2 regions of the Paenibacillus sp. FSL R5-0912 genome follow, and region 2 is predicted to be linked to the other one. Evidence: riboswitches for the same ligand, from Rfam matches in the RefSeq annotation. Region 2 holds a riboswitch; the other holds the start of a gene.
What was found. A riboswitch is a leader RNA that binds a small molecule or an ion and turns the genes downstream of it on or off. The one in region 2 is predicted to bind S-adenosylmethionine.
Positions count from the first base shown of each region.

Region 1: it holds a riboswitch for S-adenosylmethionine, as region 2 does, so the genes downstream of both, metA (homoserine O-acetyltransferase MetA) here and R50912_RS27460 (methionine ABC transporter ATP-binding protein) in region 2, are expected to answer to the same signal.

Region 1 is NZ_CP009282.1:2,205,064-2,214,577, reverse strand. Features, by position in the region: gene R50912_RS09315 (hypothetical protein) at 1-83, shown strand, start outside; gene mqnC (cyclic dehypoxanthinyl futalosine synthase) at 207-1,343, opposite strand; gene R50912_RS09305 (aminotransferase class I/II-fold pyridoxal phosphate-dependent enzyme) at 1,632-2,798, opposite strand; gene metA (homoserine O-acetyltransferase MetA) at 2,986-3,903, opposite strand; SAM riboswitch class I at 4,023-4,154, opposite strand; gene corA (magnesium/cobalt transporter CorA) at 4,578-5,513, shown strand; gene R50912_RS09290 (1-phosphofructokinase family hexose kinase) at 5,605-6,516, opposite strand; gene R50912_RS09285 (HRDC domain-containing protein) at 6,682-7,698, opposite strand; gene R50912_RS09280 (ROK family protein) at 7,958-8,839, opposite strand; gene R50912_RS09275 (cobyrinic acid a,c-diamide synthase CobB) at 9,074-9,514, opposite strand, start outside.
Region 2 is NZ_CP009282.1:6,514,557-6,524,070, reverse strand. Features, by position in the region: gene R50912_RS27475 (COX15/CtaA family protein) at 1-389, shown strand, start outside; gene R50912_RS27470 (UbiD family decarboxylase) at 445-2,217, shown strand; gene R50912_RS27465 (Cthe_2314 family HEPN domain-containing protein) at 2,245-2,991, shown strand; SAM riboswitch class I at 3,083-3,218, shown strand; gene R50912_RS27460 (methionine ABC transporter ATP-binding protein) at 3,317-4,333, shown strand; gene R50912_RS27455 (methionine ABC transporter permease) at 4,333-5,001, shown strand; gene R50912_RS27450 (MetQ/NlpA family ABC transporter substrate-binding protein) at 5,059-5,934, shown strand; gene R50912_RS27445 (NifU family protein) at 6,153-6,401, opposite strand; gene R50912_RS27440 (YuzB family protein) at 6,484-6,738, shown strand; gene R50912_RS27435 (NAD(P)/FAD-dependent oxidoreductase) at 6,755-7,816, opposite strand; gene mqnE (aminofutalosine synthase MqnE) at 7,896-9,002, opposite strand; gene R50912_RS27425 (HesB/IscA family protein) at 9,410-9,514, shown strand, end outside.

The DNA of each region.
Region 1 (9,514 bases), 3.4 Mb from region 2:
TTGGCCGCGCTTCTTTCAATAATATCTATGCTGATGAGAAGGAGAAGGATGGGCAAACCCTATTTATGGTTTGGGTGAGTTGATAGGTCTAAAGGCACAAAAAACGCCTATCCATCACCCGTCCCAACGGATAAATGATAGATAAGCGTTGTATCTGCTCCTGTGAAATAGCCGGGCTGACACCATATGAGATGCCGCTCTCCCCTCTAATTCTGCATTACAAAATCATTGTCAATCTTCGCGTTCGCATCATCGAACACCCGCAGGATATCGTAGCGCGTGTTGCGCTGTGCCGGAATCTTGCCTGCTTCGCGGATGATCCGGGTAATCGACTCGATGTTGACCTTGTAGGTCGCGCCTGCGGAGGAAACTACGTTCTCCTCAATCATCGTGCTGCCGAAGTCATTGCAGCCGTATTGCAGGGAGAGCTTGCCGACCTCAGCCCCCATCGTTACCCAGGAGGACTGGAAGTTCTTAATATTATCCAGCACCAGACGGCTGATCGCCACGTTCTTGAGGTACTCTTCCGGAGTCTGACGGTCCAGCTTCAGGTTCGTATTATCCGGCTGGAAGGTCCAGGAGATGAAGGCCAGGAATCCTTCGGAGTCATATTTATTGGCAATACACTCATCCTGAGCTTCACGGACACGCAGCAGATGCAGCGCCCGCTCCTCCATGCTCTCGCCTAGGCCAATAACCATAGTGGCTGAGGTGTTCATTCCAATGCGGTGTGCGGTCTGCATGACATCCATCCACTCGCGCCAGGAGCCTTTGAGCCGGCTGATCTTGCGTCGTGTCCGGTCGTCGAGAATCTCAGCACCCCCGCCGGGAAGCGAATCCAGGCCTGCGGCACGGATCTCACGCATGACCTGCTCCAGCGGCAGACCTGATACTTCGACCATCTTCATTATTTCTGCCGGTGAGAACGAATGCATCGTAATCTCCGGGAACCGCTGCTTAATGCCGCGCAGGATATCAGTGTAATAGCTGAACGGCAAATTCGGGTTCGTACCGCCCTGCATCAGAATCTCGGTTCCGTTCACGCTGATCGTCTCGGCGATCTTCTCATAGATGGTTTCATCCGGAAGCACATACCCTTCCTCCGAACCCGGTCTCCGGTAGAAGGCGCAGAAGCGGCAATAGACATCACATACATTGGTGTAGTTAATATTGCGGCCGATCACGAATGTGGTCAGCGGGTCCGGGTGCCAGCGCTTCATAATAATATCTGCAGCAGCGCCCATTTTCTCAATTTCATTGCTTTCGAACAAAGTGATTGTGTCTTCTAATTGAAGACGTTCACCTTTAAGTGTCTTATCCAGAATAAGATCAATTGCACTCATCGTTCGCAGCCTCCTCTTAATCCCATGAAGTATAGTAGAAGAATTTCAAATTAAAAGTAAACAAACTCGTTCCCTCATCGTATCACAATCGGGAGAGCTTGAAAAATCTTTCGCCAAGTGGAAACGATTTTGCCGTCCTTTTATTAGGACGGAACGTTTCAGCGAGAAATAGAAGGATACTTAAAACACATACAGTCTTATATTTATATAAATAGCAGCACCGCGTTGGTGCTGCTGTTGAAGGCAACTGCTACTTCAGATAACTGAACGGAGCTGTTCCAATGTGAACTACTCAAGCTCGGCGCGCGCGGCCTCTAGTGCCTGGGTCAGATCCGCAATCAGATCATCCACATGCTCGATGCCGACCGAGAAACGCAGCAGCCGGTCATCTACACCCACCGCATCGCGGATTTCCGCCGGAATATCGGCGTGAGTCTGTACAGCCGGATAAGTCATAAGCGATTCCACACCGCCAAGACTCTCAGCGAAGGCGATCAGGCGGATATGGCGGAGCAGCGGCTCCACGTATCTCGCATCCTTCACCTTGAAGGAGAAAATTCCGGTATTGCCCGAAGACTGGCGCTTCTGGATTTCATACCCCGGATGATCCGGAAGCCCCGGATGGAAGACCTCAGCAATGGCCGGATGCTCCAGCAGATAACGGGCGATAGCCAGTGCATTGCTCTCATGCCGCTCCATGCGTAGGGCGAGTGTCTTCATTCCCTTCATCAGCTGATAGCTGTCGTTCGGGGCAAGAACGGCTCCCATTGAGTTATGCAGAACAGCCATTTCAGCAGACAATTCAGCACCTTTCGTTACTATAAGTCCAGCCAGTACATCGTTGTGTCCGCCCAGATACTTGGTCGCGCTGTGAACGATGATATCTGCTCCAAGCTCAATCGGGCGCTGGAAGAACGGGGTCAGCAGCGTATTGTCGACAATCGTGAGCAACCCGTGGTGGCGGGCCCATGTACATACCGCTTCGATATCCGTAATCATCATCAGCGGATTGGTTGGTGTCTCAATGAATACACCCTTGGTGCCCGGCTGTCGCGCAGCCTCCAGAGCATCCAGATCATTCGTATCCACATAGGAGGCGCTGATGCCGTATTTGGACAGAATCCGTTCCAGCAGACGATAGGTTCCGCCGTACAGGTCGAGCGAGACAACGAGATGATCCCCTTGCCCAAACAAGGCAAACACAGTAGTCAATGCAGCCATACCCGAGGCGCAGGCGAAGCCGGCATCGCCGGATTCCAGTACCGCTGCCGCATCTTCGAGCACAGAGCGGGTAGGATTTTTGGTGCGGATGTAATCAAAGCCCGTGCTCTGTCCGAGTCTCGGGTGACGGAATGCCGTCGCGTTGTACACAGGATAATTAATCGCCCCTGTCGCGGGGTCCTCCATCGAACCAATCTGTGCCAGTTTGCTCTCAATTTTCAGTTTCTCGTCCATTTCCATTTCCTCCTAATAGTTTGTTAGCATTTGCTTCCCTGAATTTCTTCGTACAAACTGGCTTCGGAAGCATGGGCTTAGTTTTGTATAGCGTACACAACCTGATCATTCTTCGACAAAACTTGCTTCGGAAGCATAGACTATGTGTTGTGCGCCAACCCATCCTTCTATAATACAAATACAACTTTTAAATAAACGCTCCGATATCGTAGGGTGTCTCCTGGTATACATAGTAATTGAGCCAGTTAGCGAATAATAAGTTGGCATGGGCACGCCAGACGGCCGGCGGTGTACGGGTGGGATCATCTTTTGGATAATAGTGCTTTGGAATCTCAATATCCATGCCTTTGGCGATATCGCGGTCATACTCCCATTTCAGGGAGAACGGATCATATTCTGAATGTCCGGTCACAAAAATCTGCTTGCCGTCATGCGTAGAAACCAGGTACACACCGGCCTCCTCTGATTCCGCCAGAATCTGCAGATCCGGATTATTCTCTATATCTTCACGGGAGACGTCGGTGTGACGGGAATGCGGCACATGGAATACTTCGTCGAAGCCCCGCAGCAGTTTCACATTATTATGGCTCAGCGTATGCGGAAACACTCCAAAGCATTTATCCGGCAGACTCACCTTACGCACACCGAAGTGGTGGTACAGTCCTGCCTGCGCGGCCCAACAGATATGCATCGTCGAGGTTACGTTCTGCTTGCTCCATTCAAAAATCACTTTCAGCTCTTCCCAGTAGTTGACATCCTCGAACTCCATTTGTTCCACCGGAGCACCGGTGATGATCAAGCCGTCAAAGCGGCGGTCACTGATTTCATCAAAGGTTTTGTAAAAGCTCTTTAAGTGCTCTGCCGAAGTATTCTTCGAGGTATGGGAGCTGGGATGCAGCAGAACAACATCCACCTGAAGCGGTGAGTTCCCGATAAGGCGCAGCAGCTGCGTTTCCGTGGTTTCTTTGGTCGGCATCAGATTCAGGATGGCGATCCGCAAAGGACGGATATCCTGATGAAAGGCATGGCTTTCATCCATTACAAAAATATTCTCACCGGATAATACTTCTTTGGCCGGAAGACTGTCGGGAATTTTAATAGGCATTGCTGTTTCCACTCCTTAACTGAAATTAGGTTCCGCTTGGCGGTTAAATCTGATCCAAAACAACGAAAAAAGACCTTTCTCGGGCGAGAAAGGTCATATATCTGCAGTCATATGCGCCTCTCTCATCTGCCAGAGAACTTCCGCCGGACAAATAACGTCCTGCAAAGCTTCCGCAAGAATTAGCACCGTGCGTTCACACGCCGGTTGCCGGGTTTCATCGGGCTAGTCCCTCCACCTGCTCTTGATAAGATTAAGCTGTATTCAGTTGGAAAAGCTAAAGCATCCGGAGATACTATTCTTAAAATTTACTTTAAATCATGAACCTCCTTTTCGTCAAGTCCATACAATGCTTAAGGGGCCCAGAGAATGAAAAGAATTTATCTTGAAAGAGGCATACCCGGGCGTTATACTAGACAAGTGTTTCAACCATAAACGGCGAAAAGAAGAGGTGAGAGAAGAATGGAAGGCGACCCGGGCTCGCGAATAAGCGTGCAGAAAGAACAACCACACAGGATTAACATCAGCTTGCCGGCGGCGGGGGCAGTTCTTCTTCATGCTCTCGGACCGTCTTTTGGCCTTCATCAGTAGATTGTACCACCGGCCAAGCTGATTTTTTCTCTGTGCTTTAATTAGCATATCCCTGGAGAAGACCAGGGACAGAAGGAGTGAATCAGATGAAAATCCGGCTGGTAAACGCAGGGGTTTTTACGACTATTGACAATATTGAGGATACACTTACCGCACCCGCTGAGGGTTTCTATTGGATTGATGCGGATGCTGAGGACCTTGTAGAGCTTCAGCCATTGTACAATCTGCATGATCTGGCTGTGGAGGACTGCCTCAGTGAAGAGGATCAGCGCCCGAAGCTGGAGATTTATGAGAGCCATTATTTTATCGTAGTAAACAGTATCCGGTTTGATGACGAGGAAATCTTCCTCCGCGCGCTCAACGTGTTCCTGGGCAGACATTTCATCATCACCGTTACCAAGCAGAAGATCCATGAGCTGCGCGTCCTGAAGCCTGTACTCTGGGAGCAGGAGGTCAGTGAGCCTGACCGCTTCCTGTACCTGCTAATCGACCTTGTGGTTGACAACTTCTTCTCCGTCGGTGACCGGATTGAAGCGCGGATTGAGAAGCTGGAAGAAGACATCCTCATGCACACCAAGAAATCGCATCTTAGCGAGATCATCGGTCTGCGCAGTGAAATTCTCTGGCTGAAGAAGATGCTAGGCCCGCAGAAGGAAGTTATCAACACGCTGAACAAAAAAGACCTCCGCCTGATCGACGATCAGCTGCAGAAGTATTTCAGTGATATTTATGAAAATGCGGTTAAGATCTCTGAAACATTCGAAACGTACCGCGATCTCATGGGCAACTTACGCGAAGCATATCAGTCCAGTATCGCTAACCGCGCCAATGAAATCATGAGAGTATTTACGGCAATTACTACGATATTCATGCCGCTGACCGTTATTACCGGTATCTACGGTATGAACTTTGACAATATTCCCGAGACTCACTCCCAGTACGGCTATTATGGAGTTATCGCCGTCATGGTGACGCTCGGCTGCGGAATGCTGGTGATATTCCGCAAGAAGGATTGGCTATGAAGCACAGCGGACGAATACGCAGGACGAAGGCACCGATTACCCGGAGGGTAAAGGAAGCCTTCGTCTTTTTGGTATATGGCGGGCTTTAAATTTACTGTTGTCCAGAAGTATCCTTATCCATGCTGTTGAACAACCGCTCCGGGTTCATGACCGCCGCCGCACCGGAGGCAACGCCGAATTGAACAGCTCTGCGCAGCGGCCAGCCCCGTTCCAGACTATATACGAGTCCGGCTACCAGACTGTCACCGGCACCAACTACGCTGAGTACGGGAACCTCAGGTGCCCGCAGGTGCTCGCAACCGTCTCCCGTAATCAGCAGCGCCCCGTCCCCGCCAAGCGAAACCACAACCACCTCGGTCCGCCCTTCTTCGATCAGCTGCAGCGCGGCTGCCTTCACTTCCTCATCACCGGTTATAGTACGGCCCGATAACTCTTCAAGCTCCCGTGCATTAGGCTTCAGCAGATAAACTCCGGCATCAGCAGCCAGCTGCAGCGGTTCACCGGAAGTGTCGACAATCACCCTGGCATTCCATGGCTTCACAATTTCAATGACACGGCTATAGAAATCAGCCGGACAGCCTGGAGGTAAACTGCCGCTGGCTACAAGATAAGTTGGTTTGTCCGGCAGCGCCATTAATTGTTCGAGGCATTGCTTCCAATCGCCTTCGATGAACCTCGGGCCCGGCATGTCGAACCGGAACTGCTGTCCTGTGGATTCCTCCACGACAATCAGATTCTCCCGGGTCTGCCCGCTGATCGGAATCTCCTGATGCTTCACGCCCTCCTGTTCCAGCATATGGTGCAGCAGCTGACCATGAAGTCCGCCTGAGGCATACAGTGCAAGGGAATCCCCGCCCAACCTATGAATCGCCCGTGACACATTCACACCGCCGCCCCCCGGTTTGTACGAGGCTTCACGGCAGCGCAGCTTATGATCGGGAACAACCTTACTTATACCCGTACTGGCATCCACGCTAGGATTAACCGTCAACGTAACTATCATATGTCCCACTCCTTTTTAACTGCATACAGGTATAGTACCCCTAATCGTCCCTTTCTCCTAATAATTTGCAGACACTGCCGGCCGCAGATAAAACCCTGCAGCTCGCTTCCTCGCGGGAAAGGGGGAAGCGCGATACAGGGTAAGCTCCGGGAAGTAGGCTGCTTCCTACAGGTTCGTCGCCAGCCCCAACCCGGCCGGTTGCTCCCGGCGGAAGCGGATACGGATCAGCCGCAGGCGCTCATAGTACATATCGAGGCCTTCTGCGGGCGAGAAATCCTCGCCATAGGCCTTATAGAGGACGGGCTTCAGGAAGGTATCACCAATCAGCTCATAAGCTGTCCATATATTGTTCTGTTCCTGGGAAGTGACTTCATTGAGTTCAAGAGCAATGAGCTTCTCAACAGAATAACCGTCCTTCTCCAGTTCCTCTACAGCTTCAAGAACTTCACGGCGGGAGACCCCGCTGAGCCCCTTGAGCTGCTCCATTCCCTGCCCTTCTTCAATCCCCTGAAGCAGCACACGCCGCAATCTCAGCCGCTCCAGCTGCTTCTTGTATTTCAGCTCCTTCTGTTTGTACAGCCAGGAAACAAAGCTCTCTTCGTCCACCGAATCACTTACCCAGCCCAGCGGATATTGATGCTCACGCTGCACACCGGAGGTAATACTGAGCCAGTCGGCGCCATATTGCGAGGCTTTACCTTCACCTACCCCGGGAATCTGCAGCAGCTCTTCTGCCGTATGGGGCAGAAATGCACTGATCATCCGCAGCAGACGGTTGCTAGCCAGGATATAGGGTGCCTTGCGTTCACTGGAGGCCTTGCCTCTGCGCCACGAGCATAGCTCCTCATAGACCGTTTCATTTGCGTACTGCTCACTGTAATACTGCAGCTTAAGCTGCTCCTGACCGCGGCTGTTAAGATGCTCATCTTCATGAAATACACCATCAATCAGGGGGCGGTAACCGTCACCCATCTTCATTGCAAGCTCATGCCGGTACACACACAGCATTTCATTCCATGAACCGCCTTCATACCATAGGCTGTCACCCATTTCCTGTTCCCCTGAGAAGTCGCGCCAGCCCAGACGCCATACCCCCTCCTCCTCTCCAATCCACAGCTGGGCAAATACCTCCTGGTCCACGCCTGACATTCTGGACAAACGGTTCATAAATACGATCTGCATATGAATCCCTACCTTCATCGTCTTACAGTATGCATGGTCTTTGTGCGGACCACCGGATTCTCTGCCCCCGCCCGATACGGTTTCAGCGGGAAAGATAAGGAACATTTATTGCGCGGAGCCTATAAATTCTTATCTTTGCACAAAAAAAGCACCTCTCCCACGAAAATACGTGAAAGAGGTGCTTCCTCTTAAATGCTATACTGTTAAAACCTAGGATACCACATATTGCGAAACAGTCAATGTCTTTTTATAGCATATTCTACTGTCCGTCAAGCGCCAGCTTCGCAAGACCAAGCGCACCCGAGAGTCCGGCATTATCCCCGAGCTGAGGAGGGACGATATAACTGCCGATCGCTGCATTGAGCGCCGGATGCTGCACATATCCGCCAAGCAATTCCTGCAGCTTGGTATGGATCAGCGGGAAGAGCTGGCTCTGCTTCATCACGCCGCCGCCCATCACGATTCTCTGCGGCGAGAGGATCAGCACATAGTTCATCAGGGCATGGGCCAGATAGTGGGCCTCCATCGCCCAGGCCGGATGATCCGATGGCAGCTCGCCCGCAGGCTTGCCCCAGCGCTTGCCGATCGCCGGACCTGCCGCCAGGCCTTCCAGGCAATCGCCATGATAAGGGCAGAAGCCTTCATAGATATCTTCCGGATGGCGGCGGACCAGAATATGTCCCATCTCAGGGTGAGACAGCCCATGGATCAGCTTCCCGCCGACCACTGCACCGGCGCCGATGCCGGTGCCTACTGTGATATAGAGGCAGCTATCCAGCCCTTGGGCGGCACCCCAAGTGTACTCGCCCAGGGCGGCTCCGTTCACATCTGTATCGAAACCGACCGGAACATCAAGTTGCTCCGCCACGGCTCCTACCAGATTATATCCACCCCAGTGGGGTTTCGGTGTGGTTGTAATATATCCGTAAGTAGGGCTGCCGATCACCGGGTCAATCGGTCCGAATGAACCGATGCCAATGGACTCCACATCTTTACCGGAGAAGTATTCTAGTACCAGCCCCATCGTTTCTTGAGGGGTTGTGGTCGGAAAGCTCACCCGGTCGATAATCGTCCCGTCCTCATTTCCGATTCCGCACACAAACTTTGTTCCTCCTGCTTCAATCGCTCCCAACAATTTCACTGCAGCGTTCTCCCTTCTCCATTACCATCATTAAGTGATTGCTTCCAGACTTTGAAATTCAGCAGCATATAATCCAATCTATTCCCTGATAAATAAAGCCGATAACCTGCCAGCAGGGTAATAAAGCGCTCTCTTGATCCTATTATACGAGGCTTAAAGATGTATGACAAGCGGTTGACATATGTGACACGGTTAAAAAATATTCTGGAATTGCTCGCCTCCGGTCTGGAAAACTTAGAGCCGCTGCTTCGCCTGCTTCTTCTGTTCCCGATAAGTGAGGCAGGCCTCCACCATACGTCCGGCTGCCGGGAAATGGGAGGCCAAATGAATATGCGCATACGCCGCCATAATGTTGCCGCTGATATACCCTTCCGGCTGACTGCCTCCTCTGCCTTTACTCTCATAGGCATAAATCCGGTCTTCGCCGGGAATATAGCTCATGCCGGAATAATGGAATTCATGGCCGCGCAGTCGCCCGCCCTGCTTCAGCAGCAGGCAATCGTGAAGTGCTGTCACCTCACGGTACCCGAGCGCGGCGCGGCGTTCCTGCATTATGCTGTGCGCCGGAATGATCCCGGCCATCTTATGCACAGCGCCGGAGCGGTCGGTCAGGCTGCGGGCCAGCACCATGTAGCCGCCGCATTCCGCATACAGCGGCATTCCGTCTGCAGCTGC
Region 2 (9,514 bases):
ATGTAAGCCATACCGATTCGCAGGGGGGCTGTTCAGGCTGGCCGCTGTGCAATGGGGAATGGATTCCGGAGCTGTCTGGCGGGGTGGGCATTGTATTCATACACCGGCTTGCAGCGGCGCTGCTGTTCCTGCTGACTGCTATTCTGGGACATCTGGCTTTCTGGAAATACAAAGAGCTGACGGAGCTGAGGGCTCTGGGTGTTGCCGCAGTACTGCTCTGCCTGATGCAGGTATTCAGTGGAGCTGCTGTGGTTCATACGCTGTATAATGAACGACTGTACATCTTTACCGCGTTGTCGCATATTTTGCTGATTGCCGGCTTGTTTGGGGTTCTATGTTATATGAGTGTCCGTGTCTGGCAGTTAAGCGGAACAGGCAAGAAACGATAAGATTACCGTTAAGGGCATGGGTAAGGTTCGGGCCCGGTTCGAGGAGGAACGTTTAGTGGGATACGGTAATTTGCGACAATGGATCGAACAGCTCCGCAGGGACAAGGATCTTGCCGTGATTGATGCTCCGGTTGATCCGAATCTGGAGCTGGCCGAGATTCACCGCCGGGTAGCCGCTGAGGAAGGCCCGGCGCTGCTGTTTACAAATGTACAAGGAACGCCGTTCCCGGTTGCAACCAATCTGTTCGGTACTGTCCGCCGGGTGAATAAGGCCTTCGGGACCCGCCCGGAGCAGTTAGTGAAATCCATGACGGCAGCTATGGAGACGATGATTCCGCCATCAGCTGCCGGACTTTGGAGAGAAAAGGGCTTGCTGCTTGACCTGATCCGAGCAGGAACCAAAAATATACCGCAAGGTGAAGCACCGGTACTAGGCATCTGCCGCAGCAGTAATCCGCTACAGGAATTGCCCCGAATTACCAGCTGGCCTAAGGATGGAGGGCCGTTCATCACCCTTCCTGTGGTCTATACAGAGAGTATAACCAACCCCAAAGACCATAATCTCGGGATGTACCGGGTCCAGATTTATGATGACAGCACCACCGGCATTCATTGGCAAATCCATAAAGGAGGGGGCTTCCATCACCGTCAGGCTGAGCTGCTGGGGGAGACGATTCCGGTCTCTGTCTTTATCGGCGGGCCGCCTGCCCTGATTGCGGCCGCTGTTGCCCCGGTGTCAGAGCGCCTTCCGGAATTGATGCTGGCATCCCTTATGCAGGGCGGGAAGCTTCCTATGGTGCAGGACCCCCTAGGCGGTCACCGTATTCCATCAGAAGCCGAATTCTCCATCCGCGGGCGGGTGTCTCCGTTTGAGCGTAGACCGGAAGGCCCGTATGGCAGTCAATCCGGCTATTATTCGCTGCAGCATGATTTTCCCGTAATGCATGTGCAGCGGATGTGGCACCGCAAGGATGCGATTTTTCCGGCCACGATTACCGGCAAACCCCGACAGGAGGATTATTATCTGAAGGATTATCTGCAGCGGCTGCTGGCTCCGGCCTATCCGTTAATGATGCCTTCTGTAAAAGCACTGTGGGCGTACTCGGAATCCGGCTCGAACGCCTTGGCGTCTGCGGTGATGAGAGAGAGCTATCCGCGTGAGGGACTGGCTTCGGCCTTCCGTATCCTGGGGGAAGGCCAGCTCTCTTTAACGAAATTCCTGCTCCTGACGAATGAAGCGGTTGAGCTTACGGATTTCCCCAAACTGCTGGAAACCGTGCTTGAACGCTTTAATCCGGCATCAGATCTGGTGATCTTCGCTAACACCTCCATGGATACCCTTGACTATACCGGCCGCAAGCTGAATCATGGCAGTAAGGCTGTGATGATGGGCACCGGCAACCCGGTGCGTGAACTGCCCAGAACCTATACGGAGGGTCACCTTCCAGCAATCACCGACGCCGTGCCCTATTGCGGCGGATGTTTAGCCGTTTCCGGAGCATCCTATATAGAAGACCCTGAGCTTCCCGTCAGGCTGGCCGCTTCCTTCCAGGAGAAGGGCACAGCCTGGCCGCTGATTGTTCTGGTGGACGATGCTGCAGAAGCGGTGCGCACACAAACGTCCTTCCTGTGGACAGTGTTCAGCCGGTTTAATCCGGCGGATGATATTTATGCGGAGACCCATGTATTGCGTAACGCAATCAGCTATTCGCTGCCTATTGTAATAGATGCCCGGATGAAGCCGGGATACCCGGAGGAGCTGGTTCCTCATGAGGACACGGTTGAACTGGTGAACCGGAACTGGAACCGTTATTTCCCTCATTTTTAGATCTTAAGTATTCTGAGGAGGACAAATATGCTGCGGACATTACTGGGAGAGCCGCCCCGCGAGAATAGCGGGGTACTGGCCGAAGCCATGGACAACATGGCGAAGGTCGCCTCCATACTGCGCAAGGAGATGAACGCACATGAAGACCGTGACCATGAATACCGCAAGCTGGAAATATGGACACGCGGTCTGATCTCATCGCTGGACGAGCTGGAACAGAGCTGGTTCGCCGCCGCCTTTTACCGGAGGTCGGTAGTTGCCGGTTATATGGATGATATGTCGCCCACGGAGCAGGGGGAGTACGCCAGGTATGTGTATTTTTATAAGGACGGCTTCATCCGGGTGTTCTCCCTGCTGGACAAGCTGGGTACGGTCCTGAACAGTCTGTATGATCTGAATACAGGGAAAGTCAAAGCACATTTCTCATACTTCACTGTGCTTCGCCAATTTCAGCTGCTTCAGGCGCACAACCCGCTGGCCAATGAGCTGGAGAGGATCAGGAACTCTTACCGCGAACCGATAGAGAATCTGCGCAAACGGCGCAATGCCGAGATTCACTACATGAACGCTGAGATGACGGATGATCTCTGGCAGCGCCATCAGGGGCTGCATGACAAAATCCAACTGGAGGATCTTGACAGCCATCTGGAGGATTTGAAGCAGAGCCTGGAGATGGTGTGCAAATCTTTGTCGGCTGCCTTCAGGTACAGCAATGAGCAGTGGCACAAGAATAAAGCTGCATCCAGCAAGCGTTCAGAGCACGTACAGCCGTAAAAACTTACCTTTGACAAAGAACCGGAAACTTAATATACTTATGCAAGTATTTACTTCTAACATGAAACGGCATATATAACTTCATACTATAATCTTATCGAGAGCGGCGGAGGGATAGGCCCGATGAAGCCCGGCAACCGATTTGTCACAGCATAACTGCTGTTCTGCAAATGTCATGGTGCTAATTCCTACAATGCCGCTGAGTTTGCGGTCTTGGCAGATGAGACGGCATTGTTTACTTCACACACATGGCCTCTTCCGATCTGCACGGATCGTAAGAGGTCTTTTTTGTTATAAATTGCAGGGAAGAAGGAGGACGGGGCGATTGATAGAGCTGAAAGATTTAACGAAAGTATACGGTAAAGGAAGCAAGGCCGCGACGGCGCTTTCCGGACTAAGCCTGTCGATTAAGAAGGGGGAGATATTCGGTGTAATCGGCCACTCCGGTGCCGGCAAAAGCACGCTGATCCGCTGCATTAATCTGCTGGAGCGTCCGAGCGAGGGTGAAGTATGGGTAGATGGGGTGGAGTTGACGGCACTCAGCCAAGGACAGCTGCAGGAGCAGCGGCGCAAGATCGGGATGATCTTTCAGCATTTCAATCTGCTCTCCTCGGCAACTGTATATAACAATATCGCCTTTCCGCTGCGGCTGGCCGGAACCTCCAAGACGGAGATTGAGCGGAAGGTTCGGGATCTGCTGGCTCTAGTCGGACTTGAGGAGCACCGGAACAAATATCCGGCTCAGCTGTCCGGAGGCCAGAAACAGCGGGTCGGGATCGCCCGTGCTCTGGCGAGCGATCCTGATGTTCTGCTATGCGATGAAGCGACTTCAGCGCTGGACCCGCAGACAACGGATTCAATTCTGCGCCTGCTGCTGGATATTAACCGGAAATTTCACTTGACCATTGTGCTAATTACGCATGAGATGCATGTCATTCAGAGCATTTGTGACCGGGTGGCTGTCATTCATGGGGGTGGGATTGTGGAGCAGGGCGACGTTTCCCAGGTTTTTCTGAAACCAAGGCATGAGGTTACGAAAGAATTCATCCGCAGTGAAACTCAGGCAGACGGACCGCTGCGGCAAGCGATTGATGCTGTACATGCCGGATATACTAAGGCGGTCAAAATTACTTTTCTTGGGCAAAAGACGTACGAATCGACCCTTTCGCATGTGGCGCAGGGAACCGGAGTTAATTTCGCCATTCTCCAGGGAACCATTTCTACTATTAAGGATGTCCCTTATGGTCAGCTGATTGTGCGGTTTGAAGGGCCATCCGGTGCCGTGGAAGCAACACTTACCGAACTTGCGGCTCAAGGCCTTGATGTGGAGGTGATTTCTTAATGGGCGGACTGGATTTTAGCGCGATTAACTGGGAAGAAATGCTTGATGCCACGGTTGCAACAATGAAAATGTTAGCTTTTTCAGGAATATTCACAATTATCCTTGGTTTACCGCTCGGCATTGTGTTATATTTATGGGGCAGATCTAATAACACTATTATCAGGGCTGTTTACTCGGTATTATCGTTCGTCGTAAATATTCTGCGTTCAGTTCCCTTTATTATTCTGATGGTTGCCCTGATTCCGTTCAGCAAGTCGATTATGGGTACCTCGATAGGTGTACTTGGAACGATTCCGGCGCTGGTGATTGGCGCGGCTCCATTCTTCGCCAGACTGGTAGAGACCGCACTGCGGGAGGTTGACCGGGGGATCATCGAAGCGGCGCAGGGTATGGGAGCATCCACGCAGCAGATCGTTATGCGCGTATTGCTGCCGGAGGCCCGTCCGGGCCTGCTGGCCGGAGTAACCATAACCGTTGTTACGCTTGTCTCTTATACCGCAATGTCAGGGATGATAGGCGGCGGGGGTCTGGGTGACCTGGCGATCCGCTACGGCTATTACCGTTATGAGAAGGAAGTCATGATTATCTCGGTGGCCCTGATGGTCATTCTGGTGCAGCTGCTGCAAATGGCAGGCGACCGGCTGGTAAGACATTTTACACGGAAATAAGGTACGTCCATATAGCCTTATTCATACAAAACATACGGATTAGAGGGGGATTTACAAATGAAAAAAGTACTGCTCACATTCTTCAGCCTGACCATGATATTGGTGCTCGCGGCTTGCGGCAACAATAACACTGCGAATAATGCGGCAAACTCTGCGGCTACAACGGCGCCAACGGAAGCTGCTGCAGAACCGTCCACTGAACCTGCTGCAGAACCGGTAACCCTGGTCATTGGAGCTTCTCCTGTACCGCATGCGGAAATTCTGAAAGCTATTGCCCCGCTGCTTGAAGCACAAGGCATTACGCTTGAGATCAAAGAATTCACGGATTATGTCCTTCCGAATACACAGCTTGCCGAGAAGGGGCTGGATGCGAACTTCTTCCAGCACAAGCCTTACCTGGATGACCAGAATGCCAAGAACGGCACGGAGCTTGTATCTGTAACCGCGGTTCATGTTGAACCTTTCGGCGCTTACTCTAAGAAGATCAAATCGATCGACGAACTGGCTGATGGTGCCAAGGTTGCCATCCCGAATGATGCTACTAACGGCGGACGCGCATTGATCCTGCTGGCCAAGAATGGCCTGATTACACTGAAGGATGACACGAATATCGCTTCCACCAAAGCCGATATCACCGAGAACCCTAAGAAGCTTGAAATCATTGAGCTGGATGCAGCGATGCTGCCACGTCAGCTGGACGAAGTAGATCTGGCGCTGATCAACACCAACTTCGCGCTGGAAGCGGGTCTGGTTCCAACGAAGGATGCTTTGTTCATCGAAGGAACGGATTCCCCTTATGCCAACCTGCTGGTAGCCCGTCCGGACAACAAAGATTCCGATGCGATCCAGAAGCTGGCTGCAGCCCTGAACTCTGCAGAAGCCAAAGCCTTCATCGATGAGAAATATGAAGGTGCAATTATCCCTGCATTCTAAGCTTGAATCTTAGCTGAATATCTAATAAGTGAAGACCAGAGGATGCCCGTAAGCCAGAAATGGCTGCGGAGCAGCTTCTGGTCTTTTTGCAAGCCGTATAGCAGAAACTGTTAATACATCTATTATCTGCCTAGAGGTTGAACCCACATGAGAAATCCTCTATAATAAAAAAAATCCCGGCCTTCTCATCGGAGGCCGGGATGATCTATGATACGGGATTAGAATACTTGAATAACTTCTTCCACGCCTTCTACTTCTTCAACAAGAGCGCGTTCGATCCCGGCTTTCAGCGTGATCGTGGAGCTTGGGCAACTGCCGCAGGCACCCATAAGCTTCAACTTAACGATGCCGTCTTCTACATCGATCAGTTCGACGTCACCGCCATCGCGCTGCAGGAACGGACGAAGTTTATCGAGCACTTCCAATACTTCATCGTACATGGTTGCACTTTGTACATTCTCACTCATTTCTCAATCACTCCTTTCGTATGTTTATTATAGTACAAAAAGTTAAAAAATAAAATGGTTAGCGCAGAATAGGGAGATTATCATGAGACCAATTATAGAATTTTGTGCCAGTAATATCGGACAGGGTACAGAAAAGCTCAAAAATAAGCTGGAGCAAAACCCCGAATACGATGTGGTGGAGTACGGCTGTCTGAACAACTGCGGACAATGTTATCTGCAGCCCTTCGCCATGGTCGACGGGGAGATTATTGAAGCCGAATCCGCCGACGGACTTGAAGAGGCGATTGAAGCAGCCATTAAAGAGGCTGAGGCATGGGATAGCCTTGAGATCGATTAAACCGCAGCCGTTTGTCCTACCCGAAATGACGCTTAGACATCCAGAGAACGCCGCTTTTGAGCAGGCGTGGAACACGGCCCATGACGGAGCGGCGGCCCATCAGGCCAAAGCCGGCATTTTTACCCAGTGAGCCGAGAGTGCCCTTAAGCTTGATCTTATGCAGCTTCGGGGTCTCACCACGCCATAGGGCCTGAATAATCTGTGCGACCTGTTCTCCTTGTGCACCTGCCGCCTGTGCGCTCGGTGCGAAGGGGAGACTGGCGCAATCTCCAATCACGTACACCTCCGGATAGTCGGCCACATTGTAATAATCGCCCACAATGATCCGTCCTCCACGGTCTTTGGGGAGTTCAAGCTGTTGGACCACCTGCACCGGCTGAATGCCGGCAGTCCAGACCGTAACATCAGCAGGAATTGCCTGGGTGCCATTGAAGATGGCATCCTTTTCTACATGGGAGACGGATACCCGTCCCATGGTCTCCACATGATGCTCATTGAACCACTCCTCCACATACTGTGACAGCTTGGCCGGGAAAGAAGACAATACCCGTTCCCCGCGGTCCAGAATGGAGATGTTCAGATCAGGCCGGCTCTCCCGCAGTTCTGAGGCAATCTCAACGCCGCTCAGTCCTCCGCCTACAATGTTGACCGTTCCGTAAGGCTTCACATCGTTCAGCCGGCGGTAGGTTTCGCGGGTCCCGGCAAAGCTCTGAATACTGCAGGCATAGTGCTCGGCTCCGGGGATGTTATGGAAATTATCGGTGCAGCCGAGCGCTATCGCCAGAATATCATAAGATATCGGCTCCCCGGTATCGAGGAATATCACCCGGCTCTCCAAATCGATGGAGCCCACCTGACCATAGCGGATCGTTAAGCGGGGATGAACCGGGAATTGAATCCGCAGATGATAATCCGTTACAGTTCCTGCGGCCAGTGCATAATATTCCGTCTTGATTCCCTGATACGGCATCCGGTCAACCAGGACGATTTCCACATCATGGGGGAGATGGTTGTTAAGAAGTTGCTGAATGAGGGCAAGACCGCCGTAGCCGCCGCCCAGGACAAGTAGAGTTCTCATGCGAACCGATCTTCCTTTCAGGTATGGTGCGAGATGGGCAAGGCAGTTCCGCAGGGGTATAGGCTGATGCGGTTAGTTGTTACTCGTATACTTTAATCTCGTTGTAGAAAGTATCCCGTTCAACCGGAATCCGACCGGCCCCTTTGACGAGCCAAATCAGCTCTTCACGTGTCAGACCTTCCGGGGTCAATGCGCCCGCGGCATGGCTGATCCGTTCTTTGAGAATCGTGCCATGCACATCTGAAGCTCCGAAGCTGAGGGCGACCTGGGTCAGCTGTGCCCCGATATTAATGAAGTAGGCTTTGATATGGTCAAAGTTGTCCAGCATCAGACGGCTTACTGCAATCGTCTTAAGATCCTCATAAGCAGAGTTCCGGCGCATAATGCCTGCATTCTTATTCTTAGGCTGCATGGAGAGCGGTATGAACACCATGAATCCGCCCGTTTCGTCCTGCAGGTCGCGGATTTGCAGCATATGGCGGATGCGGTCCTCGCGGGACTCAATGGAGCCGTACAGCATAGTCGTATGTGTTCTCATACCTATATTATGAGCAGTGCGGTGAACCTCCAGATATTCCTCGACATTGGCTTTGTCCACACGCATTTTTTTGCGGTACTGGTCGGATAGAATCTCCGCCCCTCCCCCGGTAAGTGTCTTCAGTCCGGCGGCGCGCAGCTGCTCCAGCACTTCACGGATGCTAAGGCCGCTGATGCGGGTGAAGAAGTCGATCTCTGCTGCGGTGTAGGCCTTGAGAGTGACGTCAGGGAAGTGCTCGTTCAAGGCCCGAAGCGAATCAACATAGTACTGGAAGGGCACGTTATCATTATGGCCTCCGACAATGTGGAACTCGCGTACGCCGGGATGGATATGCTGCTGCACATATTGCACCATTTCCTCGCCGGAAAGGGTATAAGCGCCGTCTTCTCCCTCATCCTTGCGGAAATTGCAGAATGCGCAGCGGGATTCGCAGACATTGGTGAAATATAGACTCATGTTTTCGATAAAATATACTTTATTCCCGTTTTTTCGCTGGTTAACCTCATTGGCTAATTGCCCAATCGTTAATAAATCATTGCTCTCATATAAATAAACGCCATCTTCCAAATTTAATCTTTCTCCGCCGCGGACCTTCTCAATGATGTTCGCCATCCGGGCATCCATGTGGGGTGTTATAAGGGTAGACATATGATTTCCTCCTGAAGGTTGGCGAGGCAGTTGCATCGCAGAATCGTGTGAATTGGGGTCAGAGACAACCTCGTGACAAATTTCCGAATTTTTACGTATATCGCTTTTCCTATTATAAACCTCTCCCGGAGGGTGAGCAACCGCCGAAAAACGCAGGCCATACGGTAGAAATTGCATCTTTGCGGAGTGCTTACGACTTGAGGGCAGAGGAATAGTGGAGTATACTTGATTTTATATAAGCAGTAAAATGATTTTCATCATATTGTTTTACCTTATATTACTCGTATTTTGCTCATTCCTTAAGGCCTGAAGGCTGGTTGATAAAAAAGCTTAAGCTTCCAAAGCGAGTTTCGTACGAAGTAATGCAAGGAAGCAGAAGCTAACAAAACTTTGGGGAGGTTAAAGTAATGATTAACATAAGTGAAACAGCAGCTGGCCAATTGAAGACCATGCTTGCTGAGCAGGAAATACCTAATATGTTTCTCCGTCTGGGCGTAACACCCGGAGGCTGC